One region of the Paraburkholderia sp. BCC1876 genome, then DNA from elsewhere that is predicted to be linked to it. Evidence: riboswitches for the same ligand, from Rfam matches in the RefSeq annotation. Region 1 holds a riboswitch; the other holds the start of a gene.
The links. A riboswitch is a leader RNA that binds a small molecule or an ion and turns the genes downstream of it on or off. The one in region 1 is predicted to bind glycine.
Positions count from the first base shown of each region.

Region 2: linked by a shared signal. The riboswitch ahead of HWY05_RS01010 (D-amino acid dehydrogenase) and the one ahead of gcvT (glycine cleavage system aminomethyltransferase GcvT) in region 1 are both predicted to bind glycine.

Region 1 is NZ_CADFGI010000004.1:176,187-186,632, forward strand. It holds gene HWY05_RS16225 (UvrD-helicase domain-containing protein) at 1-4, opposite strand, end outside; gene HWY05_RS16230 (oxidoreductase) at 398-1,447, shown strand; gene HWY05_RS16235 (hypothetical protein) at 1,642-1,992, shown strand; glycine riboswitch at 2,138-2,239, shown strand; glycine riboswitch at 2,273-2,417, shown strand; gene gcvT (glycine cleavage system aminomethyltransferase GcvT) at 2,498-3,616, shown strand; gene gcvH (glycine cleavage system protein GcvH) at 3,681-4,061, shown strand; gene gcvP (aminomethyl-transferring glycine dehydrogenase) at 4,143-7,079, shown strand; gene HWY05_RS16255 (alginate lyase family protein) at 7,207-8,340, shown strand; gene HWY05_RS16260 (L-serine ammonia-lyase) at 8,370-9,758, shown strand; gene HWY05_RS16265 (thiamine pyrophosphate-binding protein) at 9,991-10,446, shown strand, end outside.
Region 2 is NZ_CADFGI010000001.1:249,181-259,626, reverse strand. It holds gene HWY05_RS01025 (phosphoketolase family protein) at 1-1,945, shown strand, start outside; gene HWY05_RS01020 (acetate/propionate family kinase) at 1,958-3,115, shown strand; gene HWY05_RS01015 (BON domain-containing protein) at 3,154-3,414, opposite strand; gene HWY05_RS01010 (D-amino acid dehydrogenase) at 3,565-4,776, opposite strand; glycine riboswitch at 4,959-5,053, opposite strand; gene HWY05_RS01005 (LysE family translocator) at 5,252-5,884, shown strand; gene HWY05_RS01000 (hypothetical protein) at 6,242-7,231, shown strand; gene HWY05_RS00995 (GNAT family N-acetyltransferase) at 7,315-7,890, opposite strand; gene HWY05_RS00990 (XRE family transcriptional regulator) at 7,897-8,469, opposite strand; gene HWY05_RS00985 (YceH family protein) at 8,715-9,419, shown strand; gene HWY05_RS00980 (MipA/OmpV family protein) at 9,500-10,396, opposite strand; gene HWY05_RS00975 (alpha/beta fold hydrolase) at 10,393-10,446, opposite strand, start outside.

The DNA.
Region 1 (10,446 bases):
ACATCGTGTGTGGATGGGTAATGCGGTTGAAGGCGGCGGAAGACGCGGCGGCCCGGCATTGCCGGCCGGCGGTCTGGAGGCCCAAGATCATGCTGCGCGGCGCCGGCGGCTGGAACGCGTGCCCGGCGCGCTGCGCGGGTGTTCCGGCCCGCCTGGGTTCGCGCGAGAGGAGCGATGTTAACACGGATGAATATGACGGACGACGACGCTCGTCGACCTTCCGTGCCGCCACGCCGGCTGACTTCGCCAGACAGGCACGCCGGGCAATCCGGCCGCATGCCCCCGACAATCCTTGACGGCCACGCCCGCGGCCGGCCGCCCGAACATGCCACAATTACAGCGTTGCGCGCCGACGCCACGGTGGCCAGGCGGCGCGCCGTTTTGCAGGAAGACACGCATGTCCGCATCGCTGAAGATTGGATTGATGGGTTACGGTTTTGCTGGCGCCACCTTTCATGCGCCGGTGATCGACCACTGCGGGCGCGCGAGCGTCGCGGCAATCGCGACGGGCCGGCCCGAGCAGGCGCTCGCCGACTATCCGCACGCGAAAGTGGTGGCCGATCTCGACGCGCTGCTCGCGCTCGAGGAAATCGACTGCGTTGTGATCGCGACGCCCAACGACACGCACTTCGACCTCGCGCGCCGCACGCTGGAAGCCGGCAAACACGTGGTGGTCGACAAGCCGGTCACGCTCACCGCCGCCGACGCGCATACGCTCGCCAACATCGCGCTGGCCCGCGGCAAGCGCTTCGTGCCGTTCCATAACCGCCGCTGGGACGGCGATTTCATGACCGTGCGCGACCTGCTCGCCGCCGGCACCTTGGGGCGCGTCACGCAATTCGAATCGCATTTCGACCGCTTCCGGCCGGAAGTGCGGCAGCGCTGGCGCGAAGAGGCGTCGCGCGGTGGCGGCCTGCTGTTCGACCTGGGACCGCATCTGATCGACCAGGCGCTCGCGTTGTTCGGCGCGCCGCAGACCGTGTCGGCAACCGTGCGCACGCATCGCGACGAAGCCAGTGCGCCGGACTACGTGCACATTCAACTCGGCTATGGCGAATTCGAGGTCGTGCTGCACGCCAGCGCGCTAACCATGCTGCTCGCGCCGCGGTTCGCGATCCACGGCACGCGCGGGAGCTATGTGAAATACGGACTCGACACCCAGGAAGATCAGTTGAAGGCCGGTCTGCGCCCCGGTGACGAGGGCTTCGCCGCCGGCAATACAGCGGGCGTGCTGCGCGTGCTGGAAGGCGATCAGGAAGTCGAACGCGAACTGCCGACGCGTAACGGCGACTACGCCGGCTTCTACATTGCTCTCGCCGATGCGATCCAGAACGGCGTGAAATTCCCGGTCAGCGCGCAGGAAGCCGTCGACGTCATGACGATTATCGAACTGGCCACGCGCAGTTCGGAGGAAGGCGTCCGCTTGCCGTTCGAGCGGATTCGCTAAGGGGCTTGCCGGCGTCCGGCGACGGTTTGTGTACCCAAAACTGGCTCACAAACCGTCGCCGCGCCGCCTAAACTAACAAGCCCGAAAGGAACATAACGTTACAAATAAGCGCCCCGCTCCGGTCAGCGCGAACCCCGTCTTATCCGTTGCTACCCGGGTAGCACCAGAAAACGACAACGACTTCCGGAGAGTCCATGCCCCGTATCATTCGCGCAGTAGCAGCATGCGCTTTGCTCAGTTCGCTCGCCGCTTGCGTGGTGGCGCCCCAACCGGCGCCGGCCCCGCGCCCCAACCCGCAGCAGATCGCGTATGAGCGCCTGCATCAGGTCGACGGCCGTCTCGACAACCTGAGCCGCCGCATCGACGCTCACGTCAACCAAGGCTATTACCCGCCCCCGCAAGGCGGCGCGCTGCATCATCGCCTCGACGTGATCCGTCAGGAAGCGCACGACATGGCCGCGCAACACGGCGGCGGGCTGTCCGGCGACGAACAGCGCGTGCTGAACCAGGAACTGGACAACGCGGCACACGCCATCGGCGAATAATCGCGCCAGTTCAGGTCATGCGGTACAAAAGAAGCGCGGGCATCACGTCCCGCGCTTTTTTTTGACAGGCGCAATCGCGCTGCGCCAACCCCCGCGCCGCTCGCGCGCCTTTATTTGACAAGCTCGGGGGCGTCGCGTACATTCGCCGCACGCGTCGGGAGAGCGTGCTGGCCGCTGAAAATCGCAGGCCGCGCCGCCGAAGGGGCACACCCGCAAACTCTCAGGCAAAAGGACCGACCGCGTCGAAAAACCCGCCTCACTGCAGCATCGAGGCGCCGGTTTTTCGCACTCTGGAGAGCGGCAGTAGCCATCTGCAAACGCAGATTCCGGCAGGCTGCCCACCGAAGGGGCGCGCGTTTCACCGTGGCACGTCAACGTGTTCACGGCAACGCAATCTCTCAGGTATCGAGGACAGAGGGGCCATGCAGCGCATCGCTCGCAGCCATCAGGCCGTGAGGCGTAGCGCCGCATGGCCTTTTTTGTTTCGCGAGACGCCTGAGGCCCCATGACCGAACTCAAACACACCCCGCTCCACGCCACCCATTGCGCGCTCAAGGCCCGCATGGTCGACTTCGGCGGCTGGGACATGCCCGTCAACTACGGCTCGCAGATCGACGAACACCGCGCCGTGCGCACCGACGCCGGCATGTTCGACGTCTCGCACATGTGCGTCGTCGATTTCACTGGCGAGCGCGTGCGCGCCTTCTTCGACTACGCGCTGGCCAATAACGTCGGCAAGCTGCAAACCCCGGGCCGTGCGCTCTACTCCTGTCTGCTGAACCCGAACGGCGGCGTGATCGACGATCTGATCGTCTATTACTTCGGCGAAGATCACTTCCGCGTGGTCGTGAACGCCGGCACCGCCGACAAAGACATCGCCTGGTTCGGCCAGCTCAACGCCGAAGGCAGCTTTGGCCTGACCATCACGCCGCGTCGCGATTACGCGATCGTCGCCGTGCAAGGCCCGAACGCACGCGACAAGGTCTGGCAAACCGTGCCGGCTGCGCGCGCCGCGACTGAAGCCTTGAAGCCGTTCAACGCCGCCCGTATCGACGGTACGCCGTTCGGCGAACTCACCGTGGCCCGCACCGGCTACACCGGCGAAGACGGCTTCGAAATCATCGTGCCGGCGGAACACGTCGCCGCCCTGTGGGACGCGCTGCAAGCGCAAGGCGTCCGCCCGGCCGGCCTCGGCGCGCGCGACACGCTGCGCCTCGAAGCCGGCATGAACCTGTACGGCCAGGATATGGACGACAACGTCTCGCCGCTCGACGCCGGTCTCGCGTGGACCGTCGACCTCACGTCGCCGCGCGCCTTCGTCGGCAAGGACAAGCTGGAAGCGAACGGTTCGCAGGCCGCGTTCGTCGGCCTGATCCTGCTGAAAGACAACGGCAAGGCTGCAGGCGTGCTGCGTGCTCATCAGAAAGTCGTCACGTCGCACGGCGAAGGCGAAATTACCAGCGGCACGTTTTCCCCGACCATGCAGGAATCGATCGCCTTTGCGCGCGTGCCGAAAGGCGTGCAGCCGGGCGACACCGTTCACGTTCAGATTCGTGACAAAAACGTTCCCGCAAGCGTGGTAAAACTGCCGTTCGTGCGCAACGGCAAAGTGCTCGCGGTTTAAGCAGGCCGGCGCGTACGCCTCCCCCTTTATTGAACACCATCCGAACACCGCATAGGAGCATCCGATGAGCATCCCGGCCGATCTGAAATATACCGAATCGCACGAATGGGTCCGCACTGAAGCGGACGGCACGCTGACGGTCGGCATTACCGACCACGCGCAGGAAGCGCTCGGCGATATCGTCTTCTTCGAAGTCCAGGAACTCGGCAAGAACGTCGAAGCCGGCGACACCGTCGCCGTGATCGAATCGGTGAAAGCCGCTTCCGACATCTACGCGCCGGTCTCGGGCGAAATCATCGAAGCGAACACCGCCGTCGCCGACACGCCCGATTCGGTGAACACCACGCCGTACGACAGCTGGCTCTTCAAGATCAAGCCGTCCGACGACGCCACGCACGATCGTCTGATCGATGCCGACGCGTACGCCAAGGCCATCGGCGCCTGATTCACCTTTACGTTTAACCCGTCAGGTGCGGCCCGTCACTTTCGAGACTTCGAAAAGACAGCCGCACCGCCAGGAACACCCATGAAGCTCGAACACCCGGATCGTCTGATGAACCGCACTCCTCTCTCGCTCGCCGCGCTCGAAGTGCATGACGCCTTCGCCGAACGGCACATCGGCCCGGATACGGCCGACCAGCACGCCATGCTCGAAGCCCTCGGCTTCGCGTCGCGCGCCGCGCTGATCGACGCCGTCATTCCGAAGACGATCCGCCGCACCGAACCGCTGCCGCTCGGCCCCTTCGCGCAACCGAAGAGCGAAGCCGAAGCACTCGCCGCGCTGCGTGAACTCGCGGACAAGAACCAGGTGTTCCGCTCGTATATCGGGCAGGGCTATTACAACGCGCACACCCCGACGGTGATCCTGCGCAACGTGCTGGAAAATCCGGCGTGGTACACCGCGTACACGCCGTATCAGCCGGAAATCTCGCAAGGCCGTCTCGAAGCGCTGCTGAACTTCCAGCAGATGATCGTCGACCTGACCGGTCTGGCAATCTCGAACGCGTCGCTGCTCGACGAAGCCACCGCCGCCGCTGAAGCAATGACGCTTTTGCAACGCGTGGGCAAGTCGAAGTCGACTGTGTTCTTCGTCGCCGACGACGTGCTGCCGCAAACCATCGAAGTGGTGAAGACGCGCGCCACGCCAGTTGGCATTGAAGTGAAAGTGGGCCCGGCTGCTGAAGCCGCCAGCGCGAATGCGTTCGGCGTGCTGCTGCAATACCCCGGTGTGAACGGCGACGTGCGCGACTACCGCGCGCTCACCGAAGCGATCCACGCCGCGGGCGGTCATGTGGTGGTCGCCGCCGACCTGCTCGCGCTGACCGTGCTCACGCCGCCGGGCGAATGGGGCGCGGACGTGGCCGTCGGCAACACGCAGCGTTTCGGCGTGCCGGTCGGTTTCGGCGGTCCGCATGCGGCTTACCTCGCGGTGCGTGACGAATTCAAGCGTCAGATGCCGGGCCGTCTCGTCGGCGTGACCGTCGACGCGCAAGGCAATCCCGCGCTGCGCCTCGCGCTGCAAACGCGCGAACAACATATTCGCCGCGAGAAGGCGACCTCGAACGTGTGTACCGCGCAAGCGCTGCTCGCGATCATGGCCAGCATGTACGCGGTGTATCACGGCCCGCACGGTCTGAAGACCATCGCGCTGCGCGTGAACCGTATCGCCGCGCTGCTCGCCGAAGGCGCGCAGCAACTCGGCTACACGCTCGCCAACGAAAACTTCTTCGACACGCTCACGTTCAACAGCGGCGCGCGCACGCAAGCGCTGCACGACGCGGCGAACGCGAAGCGCATTAACCTGCGCCGCGTGAGCGCCACGCAAGTGGGCCTGTCGATCGACGAAACCACGTCGCGTCGCGATCTCGCCGATCTGCTCGCCGTGTTCGCTGAAGCCGCGGGTTCGAAAGATGTACCGCAAATCGACGCGCTCGACGAAAAACTCGCGGCCTCGAACACCGCATCGGTGCCGGCCGCGCTCGAACGCACCAGCGCGTACCTCACGCACCACGTGTTCAACCGTCATCACTCTGAAACGGAAATGCTGCGCTATCTGCGTAGCCTGTCCGACAAGGACCTCGCGCTCGACCGCTCGATGATCCCGCTCGGCTCGTGCACGATGAAGCTGAACGCGACCTCGGAAATGCTGCCGGTCACGTGGCCTGAATTCGGCCAGATCCATCCGTTCGCACCGGCTGAGCAAACCGTCGGCTACCGCGAAATGATCGATCAGCTCGAAGCAATGCTGGTCGCGGCAACGGGTTATGCGGCAATCTCGCTGCAACCGAACGCCGGCTCGCAAGGCGAGTACGCGGGTCTGCTGATCATCCACGCGTATCACGCGTCGCGCGGCGAAGCGCATCGCAACGTCTGCCTGATTCCCGCTTCGGCGCACGGCACGAACCCGGCATCGGCGCAAATGGCCGGCATGCAGGTGGTCGTGGTGGCGTGCGACGCGCAAGGCAACGTCGATATCGACGACCTGAAGAAGAAGGCCGATCAACACGCCGACAAACTCGCGGCGATCATGATCACGTATCCGTCCACGCACGGCGTGTTCGAGCAGAATGTTCGCGAAATCTGCGAGATCGTGCATGCGCACGGCGGCCAGGTGTACGTGGACGGCGCGAACATGAACGCTATGGTCGGTTTGACCGCGCCGGGCCAGTTCGGCGGCGACGTCTCGCACCTGAACCTGCACAAGACCTTCTGCATTCCGCACGGCGGCGGCGGACCGGGCGTCGGTCCGGTCGCGGTCGGCGCGCATCTCGCGCAGTTCCTGCCGAACCAGATCTCGTCGGGCTATGAGCGCGCGCCGAACGGTATCGGCGCGGTGTCGGGCGCACCGTTCGGTTCCGCCTCGATTCTGCCGATCTCGTGGATGTACATCGCGATGATGGGCGCGAAGAACCTCACCGCCGCGACTGAAACCGCCATCCTCAACGCGAACTACGTCGCGAACAAACTGGCGCCGCATTATCCGGTGCTGTATTCGGGCCCGGGCGGACTGGTCGCGCACGAATGCATTCTCGATCTGCGTCCGTTGAAGGAAACCAGCGGCATCAGCGTCGACGACGTCGCCAAGCGTCTCGCCGACTACGGTTTCCACGCACCGACCATGAGCTTCCCGGTGCCGGGCACGCTGATGGTCGAGCCGACCGAATCGGAATCGAAGGAAGAACTCGACCGTTTCATCGAAGCGATGATTGCGATCCGCGACGAAATCCGCGCCGTCGAAGAAGGCCGCTCGGACCGCGAGGACAATCCGCTGAAGCACGCGCCGCACACTGCTGCGGTCGTGATTGCCGACGACTGGAAGCACGCGTATGCGCGCGAAACCGCCGCGTATCCGCTGCCCACGTTGATCACGAAGAAGTACTGGCCGCCGGTTGGCCGTGCGGACAACGTGTACGGCGACCGCAATCTGTTCTGCTCCTGCGTGCCGATCGCCGACTACGAGTAAGCGTGGCCGCTGCCGCGCACCGCCTGCGGTTATCAGCAGGCGGTGCGTGGTTCGATCCGCATTTCTGTCGCGAGTGGCCGCAAACGGCTAACATCACACACCGAATCAGCCTAACGAGGAGTTTCGCATGGCGCGAAAGGTGCGATCGATGCATAGCCGGACCGGTATCAGGCAAGCCCAGAAGACGTGGCAACAGGCTTGCGCGTTCACGCTGGCGAGCGCGGCGTTGCTGCTGCCGTTGCGGCAAGCGCAGGCAGCGATGAATTTTTGCGCGGCGCCCGCGCTGCAAACCAGCGAACGCACGAACGCCGATCCCGGTGTGAAAGCACTCGTCAGCAACGTGCAGGCGCATCTGAACGATGCGCCGCACGCGCTCGAGAAACTGCACACCGAGGGCACGCTGCCGCACGAGGGCATCCACGATCAGAGCGTCGAAGCGGAGAAAGATCTCGATCTGCTGCGCGACGCCGCGCTCGCCTGGCGCGCAACTAGCGACGACCGTTATCTGAAGCTCGTCGACCGTTTGCTGTTCGCGTGGGTGACCACGTATCAGCCGAGTTTCAATCCGATCGACGAAACGCATTTCGAAGGCCTGATCCTCGCGTACGACATGACCGCCAGTGCGTTGCCCGTGAAAACGCGCAATGCGTCGATGGCGTTCCTGACGAAACTCGCGAACGGTTACATCGGTCAGATCGACGCGCAGCCGCGGCCGCTCAAAGGCACCTTCCGCAACAATTGGCAGAGCCACCGCATCAAGCTGATCGCGATGGCCGCGTTCACGCTCGACAACCGCAGGATGATCAACGCGGCGCAACGGTTGTTCGACGAGCATATCGGCGACAACATCGCGCCGGACGGCTCGACGATCGACTTCAGCGAACGTGACGCGCTGCATTACGTGACCTATGACTTGCAGCCGCTCGTCACGGCCGCGCTGTCGGCGCGCCGCCACAACCGCAACTGGTTGCCGGAGAAGGGCTCGAACGGCGCGTCGCTGCAGGCCGCGCTCAACTGGCTCACGCCGTACGCGACCGGCAGCAAGACGCATGAAGAATTCGTGCATTCGAGCGTTCCGTTCGATGCCAAACGTCGCGAGGCCGGTTTGCCCGGCTATTCGGGTCAATGGGACCCGAAGAACGCGACGGAACTGTTTCACCTGGCGGCGCGTCTCGACGGACGCTATACGCCGATCGCGCTACAGCTCGCACCGACGCCGCCCGCGTGGCTCGCCGTGTGTTTGCCGCTGCCGGCGCGATAAACCCACACTCATTAAGCATGGAGCAGTAAATGGCAGTCAGCGTGTTCGATCTCTTCAAAATCGGCATTGGTCCGTCCAGTTCGCATACGGTCGGGCCGATGCGCGCGGCGCTGATGTTCGCTCAAGGGCTTGAACGCGACGGGCTGCTCGACAACACCGCGTCGGTGAAGGTGGATCTGTACGGTTCGCTCGGCGCCACCGGCAAGGGCCACGGCACGGACCGCGGCGTCATGCTCGGCCTGATGGGCGACGCGCCCGACACCGTCGACCCGGACACGATCGCGCAACGGCTCGAAGCTGTGCGGGTCACGCGCAAGCTCGCGCTGCTCGGCACGCACGAGGTGCCGTTCGTGCTGAAAGAGCAGATTTCGTTTTATCGCCAGGCGCTACCCGAGCATCCGAACGGCCTGAAGCTGCGCGCGCTCGACGCGCAAGGCGAGACGCTGCGCGAGTCGACTTATCTGTCGGTGGGCGGCGGTTTCGTGGTGACGGCCGGCGCACCGAACACGAAGGTGCTGAGCGCCGTCGATCAACTGCCGCACTCGTTTCGCAGCGGCAATGAACTGCTCGCGCTGTGCGAATCGACCGGCAAAAGCATTGCTCAGTTGATGTGGGAAAACGAGCGTGTCTGGCATACGGAAGAAGAAACGCGCACGGGCCTGATGAAGATCTGGGACGTGATGCAGTCGTGCGTGTCGCGTGGTTGCGGCATCAACAATCCAGATGCCGAAGGCAACCTGCCGGGACCGTTCCAGGTGAAGCGCCGTGCGCCGCAGTTGTATCGCGCGTTGTCGGGCAATCCGGAACTCGCGCTGCGCGATCCGTTGTCGATGGTCGACTGGATCAATCTCTACGCGATCGCCGTCAACGAAGAAAACGCCGCGGGCGGCCGGGTGGTCACCGCGCCGACCAACGGCGCGGCCGGCATCATCCCGGCGGTGCTGCATTACTACGTGCGTTTCATGCCGGGTTCGAACCAGCAAGGCGTGATCGATTTCCTGCTGACGGCCGCGGCGATCGGCATTCTGTACAAGCTGAATGCGTCGATTTCGGGTGCGGAAGTGGGTTGTCAGGGCGAAGTAGGCGTCGCGTGTTCGATGGCGGCGGGTGCGCTCGCCGCGGTCATGGGCGGCACGCCGAGGCAAGTCGAGAACGCTGCTGAAATCGGCATGGAGCACAACCTCGGGCTCACCTGCGATCCGGTCGGCGGCATGGTGCAGATTCCGTGTATCGAGCGCAACGCGATGGGTTCGGTCAAGGCGGTCAATGCCGCGCGCATGGCGCTGCGCGGAGACGGCACGCATTACGTGTCGCTGGACTCCGTCATCAAGACGATGATGCAGACCGGCGCGGATATGAAGACCAAGTACAAGGAAACCTCGCGCGGCGGCTTGGCGGTGAATATCGTCGAATGTTGAGCGCTGTGTTGTACGGTGAATGACGATGAACGCGGGCTACGGTCCGCGTTTTTTTATGGGCGCGCGGTTGCATGGCTCGGCGATGACGCTTCGCCGTATGTGCGCCCATTGCGCCGCGCCATGACAGTGCATGCGCTGTCGGCGTAAGCTGTCGAAGCGCCGATCGGCCCCCCTCTTCGCCGATGCGGCAATCTCAGATCGCACTCATGTACTGCCTGGAGGCTTCATCGCAATGTCGCTGCCGAATGCTCCCGTTTCAGGTTCCGTCGCCGCTCAAACCACTGGCGCGCGTCTCGTTGTCGATGCCTTGCTCACGCACGGTGTCGAACGTGTTTTCTGTGTACCCGGCGAGAGTTTTCTCGCTGTGCTGGATTCGCTGCACGATGAGACGGAACGCATCCAGACCGTCGTTTGCCGTCACGAAGCCGCCGCCGCGAATATGGCCGAAGCCGTCGGCAAATTGACCGGCCGCCCGGGCGTCGCGATCGTCACACGCGGGCCGGGCGCCACGCATGCATCGATCGGTGTGCACACCGCGTTTCAGGACTCCACGCCGATGATTTTGCTGATCGGCCAATGCGCGCGCGAGCATCTGGATCGCGAGGCGTTCCAGGAGATCGACTATCGGCGCATGTTCGGTCAGATGGCGAAGTGGGTCGCGCAGATCGACGATCCGAAGCGCATTCCC
Region 2 (10,446 bases), on a different contig from region 1:
AGGCGGCGAGCTTGGCTACAGCCTGTCGCATGGCTATGGCGCGGCGTTCGACAACCCCGACCTGATCGTCACCGTGATGATCGGCGACGGCGAAGCCGAGACCGGCCCGCTCGCCACCTCGTGGCACTCGAACAAATTCCTCAACCCGATCCGCGACGGCGCGGTGCTGCCGGTGCTGCATCTGAATGGCTACAAGATCGCCAATCCGACCATCCTCGCGCGGATTCCGCGTGAAGAGCTCGAAGCACTGCTGACCGGCTACGGCCACAAGCCGTATTTCGTCGAAGGCGACGACCCCGACACGATGCATCAGCAGATGGCCGCGACGCTCGAACAATGCATCGGCGAAATCCGCGCGATCCAGCAGCATGCGCGCGAACGCAACGACGCCACGCGACCGCGCTGGCCGATGATCGTGCTGCGTTCACCGAAGGGCTGGACCGGCCCGAAGGAAGTGGACGGCCATAAAGTGGAAGGCTCGTGGCGCGCGCACCAGGTGCCGGTGCTCGATCCGGTCACGAATAGCAAAAGCCTGAAGCTGGTCGAACACTGGCTGCGCAGCTACGAACCCGAATCGCTATTCGACGAAGCGGGGCGTCTCGTCGAAGAACTGCGCGAGCTCGCGCCCGAAGGCGCGCGCCGTATCAGCGCCAATCCGCATGCGAACGGCGGTTTGCTGTGCAAGACGCTCGACCTGCCGCCGTTCCGCGACTACGCGGTCGCGGTGAAAAAACCGGCGGCCTCGTACACGTCGCCCACCGAAGTGCTCGGCACGTTCCTGCGCGACGTGATGCGCAATAACATGACGAACTTCCGCGTATTCGGCCCCGACGAAACCGCCAGCAACAAGCTGACGGCGATCTACGAGGCGTCCGAAAAGACCTGGCTCGCGCAAACCGAAGCGAGCGACGCCGACGGCGGCGAACTTTCCACCGATGGCCGCGTGATGGAAATGCTGAGCGAACATACGCTCGAAGGCTGGTTCGAAGGTTACGTGCTGACCGGCCGTCACGGCCTGTTCGCGACCTACGAAGCGTTCGTCCACGTGATCGATTCGATGTTCAACCAGCACGCCAAGTGGCTGGAAAAAGCCAAGCGCGACCTCGGCTGGCGGCAGCCGGTGCCGTCGATCAACCTGCTGATCACGTCGCTGGTCTGGCGTCAGGATCACAACGGCTTCACGCATCAGGACCCCGGCTTTCTCGACGTGGTCACGAATAAAAGCCCGGACGTAGTGCGTATTTATCTGCCGCCCGACGCGAACTGCCTGCTGAGCGTGGCCGATCATTGCCTGCGTTCGCGCGATTACGTCAACGTGATCGTCGCCGACAAGCAGCCGCATCTGCAGTATCTCGACATGGACGCGGCCGTCACGCATTGCACCAAAGGCATCGGCATCTGGGACTGGGCGTCGACCGATCAGGGCGTCGAGCCGGACGTGGTGATCGCCTGCGCGGGCGACATCGCGACCATGGAGGCGCTCGCCGCGGTAGAGATCCTGAAGGCGCGTTTCGCCGATCTGAAGATCCGCTTCGTCAACGTGGTCGATCTGTTCCGTCTGATGCCCGAGCACGCGCATCCGCATGGGCTGTCGAGCCGCGATTTCGATTCGCTGTTCACTACCAGCAAGCCGGTGATTTTCAACTTCCATTCGTATGCTTCGCTGGTGCACAAGCTGACCTATAACCGCACCAATCACGACAATCTGCACGTGCACGGCTATCACGAGAAGGGCAACATCAATACGCCGCTCGAACTGGCGATCATCAACCAGGTGGACCGTTTCTCGCTTGCCATCGACGTGATCGATCGCGTGCCGGCGTTGCGCGGCGTCGGCGACCATGCGAAGGAATGGCTGCGCGGCCAGATCATCGAGCATCTTGCTTATGCGCATGCCGAAGGCATCGACAAGGAAGAGATCCGCAACTGGACCTGGAAAGGCTGAGCGAGGCAGGCGATGGAACCTCAAGAGCGCGCCCCGGCGCCGACGATTCTGGTGCTGAACAGCGGTTCGTCGTCGCTGAAATTCGGGCTGTTCACCTACGCGAGCGGCGACGAAGCGTTGCTGCTCGCCGGCAGTGCGGAAGGCATCGGGCGCGGCGACGGCAGCCTGCTGATCAAGGCGCCGGACGGCCGCGTGCTGGTGCAGCAGGAGCGGGTGCTGGAGTCGCAGACCGACGCGTTGCGCAAGCTTGCCGAGGTGCTCGCGCAGCAGGGTCATGGGCGGCCCGCGGCGGTCGGGCATCGGGTGGTGCATGGCGGGCCGCATTTGCGCAAGCATCAGCGGCTCACGCCCGAGGTGCGTCAGCGTCTGCAGGACGCCGTGCATTTCGCGCCGCTGCATATTCCGCCGGCGCTCGCACTGATCGACGAGGCCGCGCGGATTTTCGGCGACGCGCCGCATTTCGCCTGCTTCGATACCGCGTTTCATGCAACGCTGCCGCCGCGCGCGGCGCAACTCGCGTTGCCACGGCGGTATGTAAAGGCGGGGGTGATCCGCTACGGTTTTCACGGGCTGTCGTATGAGTCGCTGGTCACGCAGCTCGGCAACGCGCTGCCGTCGCACGCGGTGTTCGCGCATCTTGGCAATGGGTCGAGCCTGTGCGCGCTGCGCGACGGTAAGTCGGTCGATACGTCGATGGGGTTGACGCCGACCGGCGGTGTGCCGATGGGCACGCGCAGCGGCGATCTCGATCCCGGCGTGTTGTTGTATCTGATGCGGGTCGAGAAGCTGGACGCCGCCGCGTTGGAGACGCTATTGAATCGGCACAGCGGCCTCGCCGGTTATACGGACGGCGAAAGCGATATGCAGGCGCTGGAAAAACTGGCCGCGTCGGGCGATGCCAATGCGGCGCTGGCGCTCGATGCGTTCGCTACGGCGGTGCGCAAAACCATTGGCGCGTATGCGGCGTTGCTGGGCGGGATCGATCTGCTGGTGTTCACGGGTGGGATCGGTGAACACAGCGCGGGGATTCGCAAGCGCGTGTGCGACGGGCTTGCTTTCATGGGACTCGTGGAGGGCGATCCGGCGGGCAAGGTGAGGGCGATTCATACCGAGGAAGAGAAGCAGATCGCGCGGCATTGCCGGACGCTGTTGCGCGCTGAGGCGCATTGAACTGATCTGGCCGCTTTCTTTGCCGCTGACCTAGCCTCTTATTTCGGCTTGATGGTCGTGCGATCCAATACGCCGGTGACGCCGAACAGACGCGTGACGTCTTCGAGGGCGGCGATTCGTTGCTGATCGCGTTGCAGTTCGCCGCGCAGCGTGATGCGACCGGCGGCGACTTTCACCTTGACGGCGTGCTCGGGAACCGCGGTATCCCACGCGAGGCGACGGGTCGCTTCGGCGGCGATCTGAGCGTCGGTCAGGCGCGGGCTGGTCGTGCTGTGTTTCGTGGAACGGTGGTGTGGCATGGGTTCTCCACGGAGATTGCGGGGATGGGAGAACACTAGCAGATGTGACGGATTTTGCATTCGGCCTTTGCCGCCGTGATCGCCATCCACAAAAGCGTTCGCCCCTGCTGTGGGGGACGTCCCACAGCAGGGGCGCGTTGCAAACGGAGGCTACACAATCGCCGCAGCCACCGCCTGTGCCGTTGCCGCCGACAACGTCCACCCGAGGTGCCCGTGCCCGGTGTTGTAGAACACGCCTTGCCGTTTGCCCCGTCCCACCTTGGGCAGCATGCTCGGCAGCATCGGCCGCAAACCCGCCCACGGAATCACACGCGACGTCGACACTTCGGGGAAGTAGCGCCGTGTCCAGTCCACCAGCGGCGCAATCCGGTCCGAGCGGATATCGCGGTTGAAGCCGTTGATCTCCGCCGTGCCCGCCACGCGGAATCGATCCACACCGAGCCGGCTGGTGACGATCTTCGCGCTGTCGTCGAGCAGGCTCACCCACGGCGCGCGCCGCTGACTGGTTTCGTCGTCGAGACAGACCGTGATCGAATAGCCTTTCACCGGATAGATGTTCACGTGATCGCCGAGCATCGCCGCAAAATCGCGACTCTTCACCCCGGCGCAGACGACGATCCGCTCGAACGCAATGCGCTGCGACTCGCCTTCCAGATTGACCGTCAGCGAAAACTTGCCCTCCACGGGCTGCTCGATCGCCGTGATCTCGGCGTCGTAGTGAAACTCGACGCCGTGCCGCACGCAGGCATCCGCGAGACCGCGCGTGAACTTGTGGATGTCGCCGGTCGAATCGGACGGCGTGAAAAAACCGCCGAAGAAATCGCCTTGCAGCGTGGGCTCGATCCGCTGCAACTCGGTCGCCGACACCGGATTGCGGTCGAGGCCGCCTTCGCGCAGCAACGCATTCACCTTATTCGCCGCAGCGAATTCCTTCTGCGTTTTGTAGATATGCAGAATGCCGCGCCGTTCGAGATCGAACTCGATGCCCTCGCTACGCGCCGTCGAGAACAGATGTTCGCGCGCGGCAATCGCGAGCCGCACGGTCTCGACGGTGTTGCTCCGGTAGTGCGGAATCTGCCGCAGGAATTCGCCCATCCACGAGTATTTGTGCCACGTGGGCAGTGGATTGAGCAGTAGCGGGGCGTCGCGCGTGAGCATCCAGCGCAGACCCTTCAGCACGGTGGCGGTGCTGTTCCAGACTTCGGCGTTGCTGGCCGATAGCTGGCCGCCGTTGGCGAACGACGTCTCCATTGCCGCATAGCGATGGCGTTCGAAAACCGTGACGTGGTGGCCGCGTTGAGCGAGGGCGTAAGCGGTCGTGACGCCGGTAATGCCGGCGCCGATAATGGCGATTCGTGACATGACATAGTCCAGATGAGTTGAGCATCACCGGTGTCGATTTCGTGTCGAAACCGGCGTCGATGCCCCATCTGTCCCTGTACCTGAGAGTTTCTTCCCGCGCCATGCCGGCTCAATGCGAGCCGGAGTGGGGAATCCCCTTCGGTGGACGCGCGCAAGTGTCGGCGGCGTCGCTCTCCAGATGTTCCCGCTGCGCGGTCCTTTTGCCTGAGAGTTTCCGGGGCGGTTGCTCCGTCGGCGTCGTCACTAACCGCATGACGATCTCTCCCGCGCTGCATGCAGAACGGCACGACGATACCGGGCAAAAATTATTGCCGCAAGTGTTTCGTGCGCTGCGTTGCAGCGCGTGTGTGCTGTCCGAGCGTGGGTATGCGTGCGCGCTGTCCTGTGCGTGTGCTGCGATTGTGTACCGGGTCGGCGTGGCGGCGATCGGCTATAGTCAGCGGCACAATCCCCATTCATCAACGAGGAGAACGCCGTGCCCGCTTTCACAACGCTGCTCGCTTTCGGTCTGGTTTCACTCGGCATGGTGCTCACGCCGGGACCGAACATGATCTATCTGATCTCGCGATCGCTCTGTCAGGGCAAGCGCGCCGGTCTCGTGTCGCTCGGCGGCGTGGCGCTCGGTTTCGTGTTCTATATGTTCTGCGCGGCGTTCGGCATTACCGCGTTATTGCTCACGGTGCCGTTTGCGTACGACGCATTGCGCTTCGGCGGCGCACTGTATCTGTTGTATCTCGCGTGGCAGGCAGTCAAACCCGGCGGCCGTTCGCCGTTCCAGGTGCGCGATCTGCCGCACGATAGCCCCCGTAAGCTGTTCACCATGGGCTTCGTCACCAACCTCGCGAATCCGAAGATTGCGGTGATGTATCTGTCGCTGCTGCCGCAATTCATTTCGCCGGGACATGGCAGTGTGCTGTTGCAGTCGCTGGCTCTCGGCTGCGTGCAGATCGTGGTCAGCGTGACGGTGAATGCGATTATCGCGAGCATGGCGGGGTCGATCGCCGGGTTCCTCGCGGGTCGTCCCGTGTGGCTGAGGGTGCAGCGCTGGCTGATGGGCACGGTGCTCGCCGGACTCGCGGTGCGAATCGCGCTCGATTCGCGTCGGTAAGCGGTTCGATAGCATTCCCGGGCAAACGCTCTGCGTGCGGCGTGTCGTTGCGTTACTCCGCTATGACCGCCTGACTGTCGTCATGTCTATGCTGACTCCTTAGTCTGCTACCCCGGCGGACGACACTGGAAAAGGCGGATGAACGACATGAGCATGCCCATTCGGAGCGATTCCCCCCTTCAATCTGCATTTCAAAGGAAGTCTGTCGGCACCGGTGCTAGCGCCGGCGGGCAGCAGTCCATGGCCCCGGCCTCTCGCCCCGATCTTACGAAGACGAACGCGCCGACGGGACAGGGGCCGAGTCTCTTGCCGGGAGACGGTCACGCGGGCGCAGCGCACGTTCGTACGCAACGGGCGTTGACTGAACCGCGATGGCAGTCCACCAAGGAGACCTGGAGCGAATTCCAGTGTAGACATTTCAACTGGAATAACCGCCAGAGCGGCACGTGCGAGGCGGGCTCGGTACCAGCGAACGAAGGCAAGCAGCCGAAGCAATCGACCCTCGATATTTTATTGGCGATATCTTTCGCGGTGTTAGCCGGCGGCCCGACCGAGATGCTCCAGAAGCCATCCGGGGTTCCAGTCCGTCCTCCCTCTCCGATGGACGTGTCGCCTGCACCGTCGCGTCCTTCATCGCCAATGGACGTGTCGCCCGCACCGTCGCGTCCTTCATCGCCGATGGACGTGTCGCCCGCGCCATCCCGTCCAGCATCGCCGAAGGACACATCACCCACGCCCGCAGCGGGTCGCCCGGATGGGACCACGGCAGACCGGCCGGCCGATTCGGCGCAAGGCAGCGCGCCGTCCGCCAGTCATGCCGGAATACGCGGTCCCGATCCCTATCTCAGCCCGAACGCCGTGCCGCGCGGCATGCATATCAATGAAGTCGGCATGCTGGAGAAGTCGTCGTTTTCAACCGTGTATCGGGTTGAGCGTCCCGGTCTTCGAGAAGAGATCGCCGCGCATGGCTTTAGTCCGTCCAATCACTTCGGCGGAATTCAGAAGATGATCCAGGGCGACGCGATTATCGTTTCTGAAACGCCGGAAGGTGCCCGCATCTTCGGCAACGGTGAATACGGGGAGGGTCACTACGACTTATACGCAATCGATGCGAAAGGGTACAAGGGCGCGTCACTGAAAGACAACGTGGACTACAACACCGAGTTTGTCGCGCATGCAACGGGCCGCACAGCGGAGGCCTTGAAGAAGTTGCCGCCACGCGAAGTCGCGGAAGGTGCGCTGGAGTTCCTCGAGGCGCATATCGACGCGGCAGCGGGTCAGGCCAGCAAGATTCACCTTCTCGAACGAGGCGTGCCGCGCGACAGAAAATCCAGCGATTCCGAATGAGCGTGCGGCGCCTGGCGATGGCCGCATGTAACGGTCGGCAGTATGACTGCCGACCTGCTCGGGGAGCACGCGGCATGGGTTATTCATCGCGCCGATCCGTCCATTCGCGATTCATCTTCAAGGTGTCGCGGGCGCAGTGACTTATACATGATCGTCGTGGCGTCGAAGCGTTCCTCGTCCGGTCCGCGCGCGTAGCCCGGGATCATGCCGACCGCCTGATAGCCGAGTGCGATGTACAGCGGCTCGGCGTGATCGCCGGTACGCGTGTCGAGCGTGAGCAGGCTGCGCTGCAAACGCAGCGCGTGCCGCTCCAACTCCATCATCAACGCACGGGCGATCCCCCGACGACGCCACGCCGGATGAATCAGCAACTTGCGCACTTCGGCGCGATGTCGCTGGTTCGGCATCGTGTCGTAATCCAGTTGCACGGTGCCGGCGATTGCGTCGCCTTCACGCGCGACAAGCAGAACCAGCCGGCCATTAAGCAGCGTCGGCAGCACCTTGCCGCGCCAGAACGCTTCGCTCTCGTCGACGCCGTGGGGCAGCACGAAACCGACACTGGCGCCGTCATGCACGCAAGCATGCAGCAGCGTACCGAGTTCCGGCAGATGGCGTTCGAGATCGTCGGCGGAAAAAGGGGTGATGGTCATGGCGCTCATGTCGGCTCACACGATGAAAAGAAAGTAATGGGCGCCGCTGTGTGCGGGCGTCACGAAAGCGCTCGGGCCGAACAGCCGGTAGCGCAGGCAATCGCCAGGCTGCAGATCGTGGCTCTGACCGTCGACGGTGATTCGCAGTTGGCCTTCCAGCAGAATCAGATGATGTTCAAGCCCGGGTCTCGGCGACGCGTCGTAGGTAATGTGCGCGCCGGGTTCGAGTTCGCACTCCAGCGCTTCGCCGGCCAACGCCTGCGCGGGCGGCGACACGGAGCGACGCCGGAAGCCGGCCGCGGCGTCGGTCCACAAGGGCTGCTCGGCGCGCGGCACCCGCGGCGCGAAGTCCTCTTCGACCATATGCATGAGGCGCGACATCGGCAGGCCGTAGGCCACGCACAGCTTGCCGAGCACGCTCGCGGTCGGGCTCACGGCGGCGTTTTCGAGGCGTGACAGCGTGGCGCGACTGACGCCGCTGAGTCGCGCGAGATCGTCGAGCGACCAGTTTCGTTCGGCGCGTAGCGCTCGCAGACGCTGCGCGATGCGGCGGTCGATGGCGTTGTCGTCGGGGTGAGTTATTTCCATATTCGGGAAATTATCTCAAATATGGAAATTCGTCAATCGGAACAAAAAGGAGGAGTGAAGTTCGGCACCATGTTCACCGCTCGCAGCGTGAAGGTGAACGTAGACGCGCGGCGACCGGCATTCATGCACCGCGCACCGTCTGGCCCGTTTATCATAGGGGCCGCCATCCAGAAAGCGCCGCCAGGCTGTGCAACGGCAACGCACCACATCTACGAGACCCGGCGACTCCAGCCGCAACATCATCCATGAACACCACTCCCGACGCTGTTTCCCGTCCCTCCCTCCGCGCGTTGACCTTGCTCGAAGGGCGCGTGCTCAGCGTGCTCGTCGAAAAGCAGCACACCGTGCCGGACAGTTATCCGCTGTCGTTGAACGCGCTGACCTTGGGCTGCAATCAGAAAACCGGCCGCGCGCCGGTGATGAACGCCACCGAAGCCGAAGTGCTGACCGCCGTCGACGGTCTGAAACGACTGAGTCTGGTGATGGAAGGCAGCAGCAGCCGCGTGCCGCGTTTCGAGCAGAACATGAACCGGGTGCTGGGCTTGCCGAGCCAGTCGGGCGCGTTGCTGACCACCTTGCTGCTACGTGGCCCGCAGACCGCAGCCGAATTGCGCCTGAACAGCGCACGCCTGCATGGTTTCGCGGACATCTCATCGGTCGAGGCGTTTCTCGACGAACTCGCGGCCAACGATCCGCCGCGCGTCGTCAAACTGGCGCGCACGCCGGGCGAACGTGAGAACCGCTGGACGCATCTGCTGTGCGGTGAAGTCAACGCGAGCGATCTGGCCCAGCCGGGCAATGACGACGACTCCGTGCCGTTATCCGCGTTCGAGGCGGTGAAGGCCGAGCAGAAGCGTCTCGCGGAAGAAGTGAGCCGGCTCAAGACGGTAGTGCGGCGCATGGCCGCGGAGTTGGGGATCGCGGTCGACGATCTGGGCGACGACGCCTGAGCGGCGTTTCACCTATTGCGCGTTTGAGTCGGGGCCGGCGTCAGTGCAAGCCGGCCCGCCAGGCGCGCATTCAACAACAATCAGAACTTGTAATTCACCGACGCCAGCGTATTCAACTCGAAGCGCTTTTCGGTAATCGGGCTATTTGCCGCATTGTGTTCGAGGCGCCCGAAGGTCGCCGCGACCGAGCCGTTCCAGTGCCGCGAAAAATCGTAAGTCACCATCGCATTCATATGGATGTCGCGTATGCCGGCGCTGGTGTTGTACGTCGGCAATCCCGACGCCGCGCTCTGCTGCTGCGAGACGCCGAAAAAGGTTCGCGTGTAGGTGCCGTTGGCCCACGTAAAGCCCGGCCCGACCGAGAACAGCCAGCCGCCCACCGGCGCGGACGCCACCAGATCGGTACTGATCGTCGTGCCTTGATGATGCCCGGCGATATCCTGATACAGCGCCACCGAGCCGGTGAACGCCCACCACGTGTAGTCGCCGAACAGCTTCAGCTTGGGACCGCCGTCCACGTCGCCGAGACCGTGCAGGTGCGGATCGTCCGACTCCTTGCGCGACTGGAAGTCGAAACTCAGCGCCGCGCCCAGGTGATAGGCCGGCCCGCGCAGCACGTTGACGCCGAGCACGTCCGGGCCTTGCGAGAAAAAGCGGTCGTCGTAGGAAATGTCCAGCGCCGGAAACGGGATGTAGCTCAGTTGCCGCGAGCCCGGATACTTCGGCGTGACCACCAGGCCGGGGCCGACGCCGATCTTCCATTTGCTGTCGGACGACGTGGCGGTCGCGGTGCTGGTGTCGGCGTTTGTAGCGGGCGTCGTGTCGTCGGCATGCGCGGCTTGCGCTGTCGTCAAACCCAGCAACGCGCCGCTTAGCGCCAATGCCAGCGTCAGCGACGACGCACGCGCCGGCTGGCGGTGCTCAACAACGCGGTGTCCAACAAGGCCATGCCCAGCAGGCTTCACGCGCGCGCTCATGCCCGCTCCTTGCCGAGTGCCGCAAGTTGCCGCAGGCGCCGCGCGAGCGC